Regions from separate parts of the Oceanobacillus sp. FSL K6-3682 genome, predicted to be linked through region 1. Evidence: a T-box and tRNA genes for the amino acid it is inferred to sense, from the RefSeq annotation. Region 1 holds a T-box; the other holds one or more tRNA genes.

Evidence for each region. The T-box of region 1 lies ahead of metG (methionine--tRNA ligase). A T-box ahead of a tRNA ligase gene usually reads a tRNA of that ligase, here a tRNA-Met.
Region 2: it has a tRNA-Met gene. The T-box ahead of metG (methionine--tRNA ligase) is inferred to sense a tRNA for this amino acid. The anticodon was not compared.

What each region holds. Positions count from the first base shown of each region.
Region 1 covers NZ_CP150263.1:786,475-793,681, forward strand. Annotated here, with positions in the region: gene MHH51_RS04045 (MIP/aquaporin family protein) at 237-1,046, shown strand; gene glpK (glycerol kinase GlpK) at 1,359-2,861, shown strand; T-box leader at 2,958-3,225, shown strand; gene metG (methionine--tRNA ligase) at 3,482-5,128, shown strand; gene MHH51_RS04060 (GntR family transcriptional regulator) at 5,884-6,255, shown strand; gene MHH51_RS04065 (ABC transporter ATP-binding protein) at 6,261-7,130, shown strand; gene MHH51_RS04070 (ABC-2 transporter permease) at 7,123-7,207, shown strand, end outside.
Region 2 covers NZ_CP150263.1:1,126,805-1,134,011, reverse strand. Annotated here, with positions in the region: gene tsaD (tRNA (adenosine(37)-N6)-threonylcarbamoyltransferase complex transferase subunit TsaD) at 1-304, opposite strand, end outside; gene rimI (ribosomal protein S18-alanine N-acetyltransferase) at 301-783, opposite strand; gene tsaB (tRNA (adenosine(37)-N6)-threonylcarbamoyltransferase complex dimerization subunit type 1 TsaB) at 747-1,451, opposite strand; gene tsaE (tRNA (adenosine(37)-N6)-threonylcarbamoyltransferase complex ATPase subunit type 1 TsaE) at 1,462-1,902, opposite strand; gene thiL (thiamine-phosphate kinase) at 1,918-2,877, opposite strand; gene MHH51_RS05850 (ISL3 family transposase) at 3,192-4,397, opposite strand; tRNA gene MHH51_RS05845 (tRNA-Asp) at 4,633-4,709, opposite strand; tRNA gene MHH51_RS05840 (tRNA-Met) at 4,769-4,845, opposite strand; gene yidC (membrane protein insertase YidC) at 5,530-6,312, opposite strand; gene MHH51_RS05830 (hypothetical protein) at 6,264-6,632, opposite strand; gene MHH51_RS05825 (DUF1697 domain-containing protein) at 6,829-7,207, shown strand, end outside.

The DNA.
Region 1 (7,207 bases):
AAGTTTCAAATTATAAAAAATGCTTGCATAGCTGTAAAATTGAAATTATTGACAGCGTTTTAATTCTGGTGTAAGGTGTTAAAAGACAAGTTAAGGATTGTGTAGGAGATGAAGTTCACACAGTAGGCCGCCTTCTCAGCAAGGAGAATGCGGTTACATCTGTGTGAGCTTTTTTCCTATTTCCCGATCTTGTAAAGTTCAAGTAGAACTATCTATTTAGCAAAGGGGAGATAAACATGTCTGAATTTATGGCAGAGTTAATCGGGACAATGATTCTGATTATATTAGGGGCAGGCGTTGTCGCTGGTGTAGAGTTAAAAAAATCAAAAGCAGCTGGCGCCGGCTGGGTACTGGTTACACTAGGCTGGGGGTTAGGTGTAACGATGGGGGTCTATGCAGTAGGTAATATATCTGATGCTCATCTAAATCCTGCCGTAACATTAGGCTTTGCAGCGATTGGAGAATTTCCTTGGGCAAAAGTGCCGGCATATATATCTGGTCAATTAATTGGCGCTATCATCGGCGCAATTATTGTTTACTTTCAGTATCTCCCGCATTGGAGAGAAACAAAGGATAAAGGAGCAAAACTGGGAGTATTTGCAACAGGTCCGGCTGTGAGGAGCTATCCGGCCAATTTAGTAAGTGAGATAATCGGAACTTTTGTATTGGTTATGGGCTTATTATTTATTGGTGCAAACGAATTCACAGAGGGGTTAAATCCAGCTATCGTTGGTTTATTAATTGTTGCGATTGGTATGTCCTTGGGTGGACCGACGGGCTATGCGATTAATCCGGCCCGGGATTTAGGCCCAAGAATTGCACATGCTATTTTACCAATTATAGGTAAGGGCGGTTCGGATTGGAGCTATGCGCCGATACCTGTTATTGGCACAATAATCGGCGGTGTATACGGTGCCTTTTTCTACCATGCATTTTTTGATGGAAGTATGGGTGCAGGATTTTGGATTATGACTATTGTGGTAGTTGCCATATTTGCAACAGCTTTTGTAAATGAACAAAAGCGGACGCAGCATTCTGTTTCATAAAATGAAACTTCAATCGGCGGGGGGCTTTCCTTCCCCCGCTGTCTAAAGGACAAAGGCTAAGTTTGCGACGTCGTGTTACATCCTGTAGGCCCGAACCAATCGGGCTGTTACTGGCTGTTTGATCTCCTAATTAGAATTTTCGAACTTCCTCTATTCTCGAAGCGGGAGTTTTATAGCCAGTTACACTGCGAAAGACAGGAATAGAAAAAAGAATTAAGGGAATGCAATATAAGAGGGCGTACTAAACGTGATAAGTAAATCTGAGCTTTTAAATCAGGTAACTTTCTAAATTTAAAAATGGAGGAATCAGGGATGGCAGAGAAATATATTCTTTCAATCGATCAAGGAACAACCAGTTCACGGGCGATTGTATTTGATAATAAAGGGGAAATTATTGATACAGCTCAAAAGGAATTTAAGCAATATTTTGAGAAACCGGGCTGGGTAGAGCATGATGCAAATGAAATTTGGACATCTGTGCTTGGCTGTATCGCAGAAGTGTTAAATAAAACTGGAATTGAAGCGAGTCAGATAGAGGGGATTGGAATTACCAATCAGCGCGAAACGGCAATTGTATGGGACAAGAATACTGGCAGACCAATTTATAAGGCAATTGTCTGGCAGTCCCGTCAAACAGAGCCTATTTGTAAGGAGTTAAGAGAACAAGGATACGAGGATACATTCCGTAGTAAAACAGGTCTCTTAATTGACCCGTATTTCTCAGGAACTAAGGTGAAATGGGTTCTGGATAATGTAGAGGGAGCAAGAGAGAAAGCAGAAGCTGGTGACCTGTTATTCGGTACAGTTGATTCATGGCTTATTTATAAGTTTTCAGGCGGGAAAACCCATATTACTGATTATTCTAATGCTGCCAGAACATTGATGTTTAATATTTACGACTTAGAATGGGATGAAGAGCTGTTAGACATTTTGGGCGTACCGAAGTCGATGCTTCCAGAGGTTCGTCCGTCTTCTGAAGAATATACAAAAACGGTATCTTACCATTTCTTTGGTGAGGAAGTTCCGATTGCAGGTATTGCAGGTGACCAGCAGGCTGCTTTATTTGGGCAGGCATGCTTTGAGCAGGGAATGGCGAAAAACACATATGGCACAGGCGGCTTCTTATTAATGAATACAGGAGAAAAACCTGTAGAATCCAAGAGCGGGTTATTAACTACAATCGCATGGGGAGTTGATGGAAAAGTAACCTATGCACTCGAAGGAAGTATTTTTGTAGCCGGTTCTGCTATTCAGTGGCTGCGCGACGGTTTAAGAATGATTGAATCCAGTCCGGAAAGTGAAGATTTTGCGACACGTGTAGATTCAACAGATGGTGTGTACGTAGTACCAGCTTTTGTCGGTTTAGGAACGCCATATTGGGATAGTGATGCACGAGGTTCTGTATTTGGACTGACAAGAGGAACTAAAAAAGAGCACTTTATCCGTGCGACATTAGAATCACTGGCATATCAGACCAGAGATGTAATCGAATCAATGGCAACAGACTCTGATATGGAATTAAAAACGCTTCGTGTTGATGGTGGAGCAGTGAAAAATGATTTCCTAATGCAGTTCCAAAGTGACATTATGGATGTAACCGTTGAACGTCCTGTGATTCAGGAGACAACAGCACTTGGATCTGCATACCTGGCCGGATTGGCTATCGGCTTCTGGGAGAGCCAGGAGGAAATAGCTAAGCAATGGAAGGTAGAGAAAACATTCGAGGACAAAATGGATAATGAAGAAAGTGAAAAATTATATAAAGGCTGGCAAAAAGCTGTTGAGGCAACTCGTGTGTTTAAGCTGGAAGAATAATATTGCTTTATCATGTATATGACTTGGTCAGGTTACTCAATTTTAAATAATAAGTTGATAATATTGTCCAATAAGAGTAAACTGAAACAAATAGTTAAACAGGCAATGAGAAGGAAAAGTAAATTGGGAAGCGCTAAAAGAGAGTCTCTGCTGGTGGAAATGAGGCAGCAAACCCCCAATTGAACAATGACCTTTGAGCTGCGCACTGAACTCCAAAACGGATAGTAGGCTGCGACGAGAGGCACTCGTTACAATAGCAACTGTATAATCTGCTGAAATTAACTCACCAGACGTACAGAAGGAGGCAGACTGTGTGAACAGTCTGTGAAAATTAGGTGGTAACACGGGAATACTCGTCCTAAGCTTTCTTTGACATAAGAAGCTTAGGGCGTTTTTTATTGCTTAAAGTGCGTGTTCAAAAAATCCGATAAATAGGACCAAGAAGTTCAAGGCGACAAATTTTTACGGACGGAGCGTATGCTTCATAATACGTGAGTATCGGAAAAATTGTCAACGCAGAAATTCGCCGTGTCATTTTTATTGGACTTTTTGAACATCCTCTTAATATCCTTATCTCATAACTGTATCTATTGAATTAATAAAAATGAGGAGTGTTGGAAATGGCTGTATTTATTGGCGGCGCATGGCCGTATGCAAATGGTTCCCTTCATTTAGGGCATATTGCCAGCTTATTGCCGGGGGATATTTTAGCAAGGTATTATCGTTTAAAGGGAGAAGAGGTTCTGTATGTTTCTGGTAGTGATTGTAATGGAACACCAATTTCTATCCGTGCATCACAGGAAGGGACGACAACTGAGATCATTGCTGAAAAATACCATCAGGAGTTTGTGGACATCTTTGAAAAACTAGGCTTCTCCTACGATTATTACACGAGAACAGATAGCACATTCCACCATCAGGCAGTACAGAAAATCTTTTTAGACCTGCTTGATAAAGGGTATTTAGAGGAGAAAACAACAGAACAGGCATATTGTGAAAAGGATAAGCGCTTTTTACCAGATCGTTTTGTAGAAGGACGATGTCCAGTCTGTGGAGAAAATGCACGGGGAGATCAGTGTGATCATTGCTCTGCTGTTCTTGATCCGCTCGAATTGAAGGACAAAAAATGTAAGCTTTGCGGTGAAGAACCGGCTATACGCGAGACAGTACATTACTACTTTTCTTTTGATGATTTTTCAAATGAGCTTACTTCCTTTGTCAATCAAGCGGAGGAGGAAGAGCGGTGGCGTGATAATGCCATTCAATTTTCAAAGCGTTATTTACGGGAAGGATTGAGAGAAAGAGCCATTTCAAGAGATCTGCCTAATGGGATTGATGTTCCTGTAGAAGGATTCGAAGGGAAGAAAATTTATGTATGGCTGGAGGCTGTTGCGGGTTATTTAACTGCGAGTCAGGCATGGGGAGAAGAGCATCAGCAAGATATAGATAAATGGTGGCAACCTGATAATTCCACAAAAGCTTACTATGTACATGGAAAGGATAATATTCCGTTTCATACCATTATCTGGCCAGCTCTATTATTGGCACTTGGGGAGAAACAGCTTCCTACCCATATTGTTTCCAATGAATATGTTACTTTGGAAAAAAGAAAGATTTCTACCAGCAATAACTGGGCTGTCTGGATAAAGGATGTGTTGGATACCTACCATCCAGATTCATTACGTTATTTTTTAACTATTAATGCTCCTGAAAACCGCGATGCTGATTTTTCCTGGCAGGAATTTATCCATAGTCATAACGGCGAATTATTAGGAGCGTATGGAAACTTTATCAATCGTACACTGAAGTTTATTGAGAAAAATAATGATTCGAATATTCCCCAGGCAGATCCAGAAGCAGAGATAGTGGATAAAATAAAAAGCCTTTATCCAGCTGTTGGAGAGCTTGTGGAAACAGGGAAATTGAAGCAGGCATTGAGCGAGGTATTTGATTTTATACGGGAAGCAAATAAGTATTTTGATGTGCAGGCACCCTGGAAGCAGGTGAAAGAAAATCCCGAGGAAGCTGATAAAACATTAGCAACCTGTGTATATATTATTGTAAATACGACGCAGCTGTTGTATCCATTTCTGCCTTATTCTACAAAAAAGGTTCAAGAAATGCTGTCGATCAAAGAGCTGGGCTGGGAAGAAATAAATCATCTTTCGCAGCAGGTGAACAAGGTTGTACCGCTTTTTGAAAGAATAGATAAAGGAAAGATTGAAGAGGAGAAACAGAAGCTGGTGCAGCAATCTGCTTTAAATTGAATGCCTCAACAACTGTTAAAAGATCTTGGAATTTATTCAAGGACTTTTTTCGATTTTATAATTTATGGTTGAAAAAAATACTTTATTTTGTATATACTGTTAATATGGTATATATACAATAATTTAAGTGAAGAGAATGCAAATGAAAGCATGGTTAATTCAGATTGGTTTTTTTTATAAGTCTCAATTTAATATTGATGATTGTTGATGGCACACCTTTAGTTACGGATTTTGAATTTGGTAAGTTTGGGAATGAAATGCTGCAGAAAGATATTTTTACAAGATGGTTTAATTTTTACGAAATACCATTTTTTAATGTGATTTTACTGTTTGCCACCATTCATATAATATTATTTCCTTTTTATCAAATTATCTTTAAAGTACGTGCCAGGAAATAAGTTTCTGATTGAGAATTTTTATAAGCAGATTGACTATGTAAGAGGAAAGAATATATATGAATGAATTTTGCTCCAGTCAATATTTCAGAATGGACAAAACGGGATGATGCATGATGAATGTCTGAAACAATTGAGAACGTTACTGGATACAAAATTTACGAAGTCTGTTCATTTTCTTAAATCTACTTTATTTGTCTTCTTAATTTTAATAGTCCTAATTTTTTATTACGCAGACGATAGTTACTCTTTTTTTACTTCTCGAATTGGATCAAATATTTTCATTATAGCTGGATGAGTTTATTCAATACTTCATACTGTGTATAATGTAGATATACAATCAGAAAAAGAGGTATGGACATGCAAATTATCATATCAAACAGCTCCAAAGAGCCAATTTATGAGCAGATCTTAAAACAAATTCAAACAGCAATTCTTTCAGGCGAGCTGACGGAAGGAGATGCACTGCCTTCCATCAGACAGCTGGCAAAGGATTTGAAAATAAGTGTGATCACAACAAAACGGGCCTATGAAGAATTGGAGAAAGCGGGATTTATCTATTCCATTGTCGGAAAAGGCTCGTTTATAGCGGAACAAAATTTAGATGTGATTCGGGAGAAGAAATTAAGAGTAATTGAAGAGCAGCTGAGCGCGGTTATTTCTAATAGTAAAGAAATCGGTCTGCCTTATGAAGAACTGCAGGAATTATTAAAGCTGTTGTACGAGGAGTGATGGGAATGGAAAATGTGATAGAACTCCGTGGTGTATCGAAAGCATTGAAGGCATTCACGATAGATAATATGGATTTACAAATAAAACAGGGCTTTGTAACTGGATTTATTGGAGCAAATGGTGCCGGCAAGTCGACGACAATGAAGCTTATTATGAATCTGCTGCAGCCGGATAATGGAGAAGTAAGTGTATTCGGGCTGGATTATGCCAGTCATGAAAAAGAAATTAAAGATCGTATCGGCTTTGTTTATGACAGTAATATATTTTATGAATCTTTGAATCTGAAGGATATCAGCAGGATTGTGGCGCCTGCTTATAAACGTTGGAATCATCAGCAATTCAAAGCTTATGTGAACCAATTTGAGCTGCCTTTAAATAAGCCGATTAAGAAATTCTCTAAGGGGATGCAGATGAAAGCTTCTATTGCAATTGCTCTTTCCCATGATGCGGAGTTAATTATTATGGATGAACCCACTGCAGGCCTGGATCCGACATCTCGCAGGGAGCTTTTAGATATTTTTCAGGAAGTAATGGTAGACGGAAAAAGAACGATTCTCTTCTCCACACATATAACAAGCGATCTCGACCGGATTGCCGATTATATTGTACTGATTGACGAAGGGAAAATCCTCTTTGATAAACCTATTTATGAGCTGCAGGAGCAGTATGCATTAGTAAAAGGAAGTACGGAATTACTTGATCCTGACACGGAAGCTTATTTTATAAAAATAGATCGTTCTCCAAATGGTTTTCAGGCTTTAACAAAGGATGCGACGAAAGTGAAAGAAGTCTTCGGAAATCATGTTGTGATTGAAGAAGCCAGTTTAGAAGAGATTATGTTCTATATGAAAGGAGCAGATAGTCATTATGATTAATTTAATCAGGAGAGATTTGATTATACAGAAATTTCAGTTGTATTTATTCATTCCATGTATTCTTTTCTTTATTATCT
Region 2 (7,207 bases), 340 kb from region 1:
GAGCTTTTGCTGCATTAACACCAACAAGAAGTGCTCCTACTAGCCCCGGTCCCTCTGTAACAGCAATTGCATCAATATCATCCCAGATTACTTCTGCTTGTTTTACTGCTTCTTCCAAGACCATTGTAATTTGTTCTACATGGTGTCTGGAAGCTATTTCGGGAACAACTCCGCCAAAACGCTTATGGCTTTCGATTTGAGAAGCAACCACATTAGAAAGGATTTCATGCCCATTTTTTACAATAGACGCTGCTGTTTCATCACAGCTTGTTTCTATGCCTAAAATTATTGTATCTTTTTTCATTTTAAATTCACCCACATTACAATAGCATCTTCAAAATTATCCGTGTAATAATGCTTTCGAATCCCGCCGGGAACAAGCCCGAATTTCCTATATAAGGATTGTGCAGCCATATTTGAAATGCGCACCTCCAAGGACAACCGCTCTACTCCTTTACCCGCCATAAATGTTAGAGCATACCCAAATAGCTTTTCACCAATTTTGCGTCCACGCATATCGGGATGTATAGCAAAGTTTGTAATTTGTCCATCTTCAAATACGATCCACGTGCCAATATAGCCAATAATTCTTTCATCCAGACAGGCTACAAAATAATAAGCATGATCGTTTTCACACAGCTCTTTATGAAAAATCTCCACATCCCATGGACCTGAAAATGACGCCTCTTCTACTTTCATTACCCCTGGAACATCCTCCAGATTCATCTGCCGAATAATAGCCTCGCTCATGAATCTGCTTTTTCCTTTTGCTGCTTTTGCCAATTTGCTTCAGCCTCCGCCAAACGGAGATAATTCGGCACAAGTATATGAGCAGAACCAGCTTCTCTTCCCCTACCTAATAGAGCCAAATGTGCTGCTCTGGGAAGCTGCAATGACGCATCAGCAAATACAGCTTTATCCTGTAAACACTCTGTAATAAGCTCTTTAAAAGCCTCTGTGTCCTGACTTAAAAACAATACTTTTTCGCCTGACTTCTTCAGCTTTGCCAGCCATTCTGTCATTAATATATTTTCTTCTTCCATCACAGTTTCAAGCTTTTCATTTTTCCATTGATACGCACCTGTATATACTAAACCGCGTCTGGCATCAAAAAATGGACAAATGATTCCATCAAATAAAATCCCCTGATAAGCTAATGCTTCTAAGCTAGATACACCAATAACCGGTATATCTAATGCCCAGGCCATTGTTTTCGCTGTGGCTAAACCAATTCGGACTCCTGTATAAGAACCAGGGCCTTTGGCAACGATAATCCGATCTAATTCAGAAGGGTTAACATTCACATCCTTCATCAGTTTTTCCACTGCCGGCATTAAACGCACGGAATGATTTTTAGCAATATTGGTCGTGATTTCACCGATTAATTGTTTATCGTCTAATAATGCCACACTTAAAACCTGATTGGAAGTATCCATCGCAAGTATTTTCATAAAAAAACTCCTAACTCAATGCTTTGACAACTTGTTCAAAATGCTCCCCGAAAGGAGTAAGTGTTATTTCACGCTGATTATCGTTACCTGTATAACAAAGCGTAATATCCAAACGCTCTTTTGGCAGAAAATCTTCAATAAAACTGGCCCATTCAATCACGGTGATGCCATTCCCAAAGAAATAGTCATCAAAGCCAATATCCTCCATCGAATTCTCCAAACGATATACGTCCATATGATAAAGCGGCAGACGGCCACGGTATTCCTTTACAATGGTAAAAGTCGGACTGCTGATATTTCGCTTAACATCCAGCCCTTTTGCCAGACCTTTCGTAAAGGTAGTCTTTCCAACACCTAATTGTCCTTCAAGTGTCAAGACATCATTTGGCCGTAATTCTTTCGCTAAACGATACGCAAAATCCTGTGTATCGTTTTCTGTTCTTAAAAGCATTTGCAACGTATCCACCTACTTTAAATGTGTGTATCCACTTTTCGTTAATCGCTTTATCTCTTCTTTTGATTGAATAAGAACACGAGGTTCTTCTGCTTCACGTACGCAGCCAATCTGCTTAATTGGTGTATTTGCCTGATGAGCGATTTCCTGCACCCTTGACCATTCCTTTTCTGGCACTGTCCCTAAAAGTTCAAAGTCTTCTCCTCCTGACAGCTTCCATTCGTATTGCTGCTCTTCAGAAAACTGATAAAAGGTTTGAGAAACAGGAACCTTCTCTTCTATAATAATAAGCTCCACTCCGGAAGCCTCTGCTATTTCATTTGCTTCATTTGAAATTCCATCACTAATATCATTTAATGCCACACGTTCTATTTCCCGTAATCCTAATGCAAATGCTGCTTTTGGCTCCGGTAATCGATGGCGTCTTATATAATAGTCTTTGTCTTTACATTCCTGCTGATGCAGCAATATCTCAAGTCCAGCTCTTGAATCTCCTAATGTTCCTGTCGCAAAGATAATATCTCCCGGCTTGGCATGGCTTCGATACCTTGCTCTTTCTTTTGACACATAGCCCATTGCTGTAATCGAAATCATTAAACGATCACTCGACACCGTGTCTCCGCCAATTAAGTCCATTTGATATATTGACGCAAGTTCTTGCATTCCTTTATAAATTTCCTCTAATGCCCTCTGACTCCACTTTTTTGGAATACACATAGAAACCAAATAAAAGGCCGGTTCAGCCCCCATTGCGGCTAGATCACTAATATTTGCAGCCAATACGCGATATCCGATATGAAAAGGCTCCATCGTATCTAAAGAAAAATGAATATCTTCCACAAAAGTATCTACTGTTGTGACAATGTCTGAAGTACTGCGAAAAACGGCGGCATCATCTCCAATTCCTTTGATCAATGTCGGCTGATTATATGCTTTTGGTTTAATAGCATTAATAAATGAAAATTCATCCACGATATCACCAATTCCTTTATTTCTGGTTGGAAAAGTATAAGAAAGATTACAGGTTAAAGAATGTTCGGCTTCATTCCTTATGAACTGGATTCTGCAATTCCCCGCTCATTTACGGAAATGCTGGATCAGCCATATTTTTATGTTATTAGGAGACCTTAATACAATCTTTTTTAATCTATTACTTATCATAGCAAATCAAAGGCAAAAAATAAAAATTTATGTCATAAAAATAGCTACAAATTATTGCTGCAGAACGTTTTACTTATTTAGGTTCTATGTCAAATGTGGTGGTGGAATATCATTCCTCCACCTCTTTATTTATAAGCTTGCTTTAAGACAAGCTTTACCTCTTGTTGCCATAGAATTTTCTTTCTCATTCGATCAAACTGTTTAATCCCATAAGATAATCTTTTTAATACTTTAATCGTATTATTAACGCCTTCTATGTAGCCATTATTAAAGGGATACATAAAAGAATGCAGAATTTCTTGTTGCCATCTTTTAAATGTACGTGCGACACGATGAAATCCCTCTAACGCGGATGCATTCAACTTCTCCAGGCACGCTTCTAATCCAGCAGTTGCGTTGTGCGCATCACTTTCCTTAAACCACGTATCCAATTCATGCTTTAAACCATAAGCTTCCTTTAAGCGGGGATCTATCCTTAATAATTGCTCGACTTTCTTCTTCTGATCATCTGAACAGGTTGTCCATGATTTCCACAGAAGTTTTTTGGAACGTTTCATTCGAATTCGATCTTTCTTGGGCAGCTCCTTTTGAACTTCACGGCGGACCTCATCTAGAGCCCAATAGGCCTGACGCATAAAGTGAAAACGGTCAGCGATAATCAGAGGATTTCCCAGTGCTTTTCGAATTGCTTGTTTAAACGCTTGAGATAAATCCATTACTACCATTTCTACTTTACCTGTATCACAGGACTTTAAGTACGCTTCAATGGTTTCCACTTTTCGATTTGGCAAGATATCGATAATTCTTCGGTTCTCCACATCGACCACATTCAATTGAAACCTCTCTCCATCCGCGTCACCTTTAAACTCATCGATCGCAATGACTCGCGGCAACACTTTGCTGGTAGTTAACTCCTTCTGATCAAACCACCGTAAGACACGATTCACTGTTACTCCGGTTACTAGCGCCGCTGTACGAAAGGAACTCACCGCTGCATGCATCATCGCTGTCGTTTGCACACTCGCCATACAACGTTGATACCGATGAATCATTTGTAGACGCTCATAAAATGTGTGATGACACGACGTGCAAATATAACGTCGTTTTCGCAGGGAAAGATGAACTTCCTTGGTTGTAAACGCTGGTCCTTGAATGCTTTGCCAACGATAGCCATGTATCCGCTTGGTTCTTTTACGGCAAAAAGGACATTTCTGCATACGCTGTTTCGTGAATAATTCTGCAATAAAATAACTTTCTTCTTCTCTGATATCCCACACATCTACATGCGTATCTTTAATTCCTAACAACTCTGTGATAAAATGATGATGCACTCTTTTCCTCTCCCATTCCTTTTGTCTCGACAACTCAAGGTTACCAGAGAGAGGAAATAGAGTGTATTTTTTTGTCTCCGTTCCATCTGGCGATGGAACGGAGGGCACCACCACATTCAGTATAGAGCCCTTATTTACAAGCTGATTAGTATACCAGCCCATTTATGGCATTAAAAAAACACATGTTTCTTAGCGGAAACCATGTGTTGCAGTTTACTATTATTTTAAAAAATCATGGCGGTCCGGACGGGACTCGAACCCGCGACCTCCTGCGTGACAGGCAGGCATTCTAACCAACTGAACTACCGGACCTAAAGTATGTAAAGTATCAAAGCTTATCCAGTACTTCGATGGTGAATCTGGATCTTATTTGGTTGCGGGGGTAGGATTTGAACCTACGACCTTTGGGTTATGAGCCCAACGAGCTACCGAACTGCTCCACCCCGCGATATGAATAATTAGTATTTTTTTCAATTCCTTATTTAAGGACAAGATTTATTATATCTCCTTTTAAGGAATAATGCAATACCTTTTTAAAATTTTTTTATTTTATTTGCTTATCATGAGTTTATCCAGAATGTGGAGTGATTATAACTATTTTGAATGATATTAAATAATTACTTGATAGAAGATACCGATATATGTTTTCTTTAAAGCAGCTATTATCATTCAAAATATCATCTGATATAATTTGTTAATATGTGCCATTTAATCTATATCATCTATAATTTCAAAAAGCACCAAATAAAAATAAGGAGAATATTGAATTGACCTTTATAACTGCTTTTATCCTCATCCTATTAATTATTGTAAAGTTATTTGAGGATATAACAATTACCCAAATTCTGAACATCTCCTCATAGAACCAAGAAAAAATTCTTTTCCGGCCAGTGAATGGAACGAGCATTCGTTTACTACAAAGCAAAAGGTTGAAACCTTTGAGGCAGTAATATCAGGCAAATAAATTGCTTGTCTGATGATATTATTTATAAAAAAACGCTTATTTTGTCAAGTCTAATAGACAAAATAAGCGTTTTTTACAGACTGTTATTGAGAATAATAGACCTTATCAATCTGACTCCAGTATGAAAAAGGAATCTATATTTTTATATTCATTTATCATTCTTTCATATTAAATCACATATTTTTTTATAATCAGCGTCTGTACAATCATAAACATTCCTCCGACAGCCCAATACAAAGGCAAAGCTGCAGGTGCATTTAAGGAAACTACTCCAATCATAATTGGGGATATAAAGCTCATAACTGCCATTTGCTTTCGCTGAGCTTCATCCAGACCAATAAGACTTACTCTTGCTTGAAGATAGTAAATAAGTACAGCAAAAACAACAAACAAAATATCTGTTTCTCCTAAGCTAAACCAAAGAAATGAATGTTCAGCTATTTCCGGGGTTCGCATAATAGCATAATAGAATCCCAGGAGAATAGGCATCTGAATAATCAGCGGCAAACAACCTACAGCCATCTTTACAGGATTAAAATCGTGCTTTTTATAAACCACACTTAACTCTCTCTGCATACTTAACTGATCTTCTGTACTGCTCTTCCCTTTGTATTTTTTTTGAATCTGATCCATCTCAGGCTTCATAACAGCCATTTTCTTTTGCGAGTCTTTACTATTCTTTGACTGACGAATAAAGAACGGCATTAACACAAATCGGATAATAACTGTAATCAATACAATAGCAATCCCATAGTTACCCTGAAACAAAGAAGCAATCTTTTTTATCAACAGAGAAAAGGAATACACAAAATAATGATCAAAGAACCCCGTTGATGAGCTGTCAATAGGTGCGTTATTACCTCCGCACCCCGCAAGTACAAAGACAAGCAATAGTACTAAAATTAAAAACCTGTGTTTTTTAAAGGCTGTGAGTAAGCCATGTTTTTCCATAATTGTCCTCCTCTTATTTTAAACTCATTTTTAAAATAAGAGGATAAATTGTCTATTTTATCATCTTTTTGGTCTATTCTTTTAAATGTTATGATAAGCCAAATCATAAAGGGTTCATTAATAATTAACGTCTTCCCCATTTGATTCATATTAATTTTAATATTTTGGTGCCTGCCCCCAAAAGAATATTCATAGACAACAGGGGTATTATGATGCAGATTAACAAAATACATAATTCCCATTGTCATCAAAACAACACCAAAGTACATATAAAAGATGGAAGAATCTATAAAAGTATTATTAAACAACTCTAAAAACATAGTTACTCACCTCCTTTACTAATTTAAAAGTTAACGTTTAAGTTAATTATATCAAAAAAATAAAGGATTTCCTATCTGCAGCTACTTTGAGAAAAAAAGCAAATTATTATTATTTTGCTTTTGTATTACTTTAGGTCATAGAGTAAAATAATATAAAAATATCTGACTACACTCACGCTAAAGGAGCTGGCGAAATATGACAGTATATATTGCATTGTTACGGGGTATTAATGTAGGTGGAAAAAATATGATTAAGATGGCGAAATTACGAGAATCCCTTACAGCAATAGGTTTAGAAAACGTTCAAACGTATATACAGAGTGGAAATATTTTATTTCAATCAGATAAGCAGGAAAAGAAACTTAGAGAGGAAATAAAGCATAAAATTATGGAAGATTACAGACTCTCTATTCCAGTCATTCTGAGAACCGCAGAGGAATGGGAACAATTAACGACAGCTTGTCCCTTCTCCGCTGAAGAAATCAAAATAGCTGAAGCAGATTCTGTAGGAGAGAGTCTCTACGTGGCCTTTTTCCCAAGCAATCTGTCTATAGTTAATTTAGAAAGCTTACAAA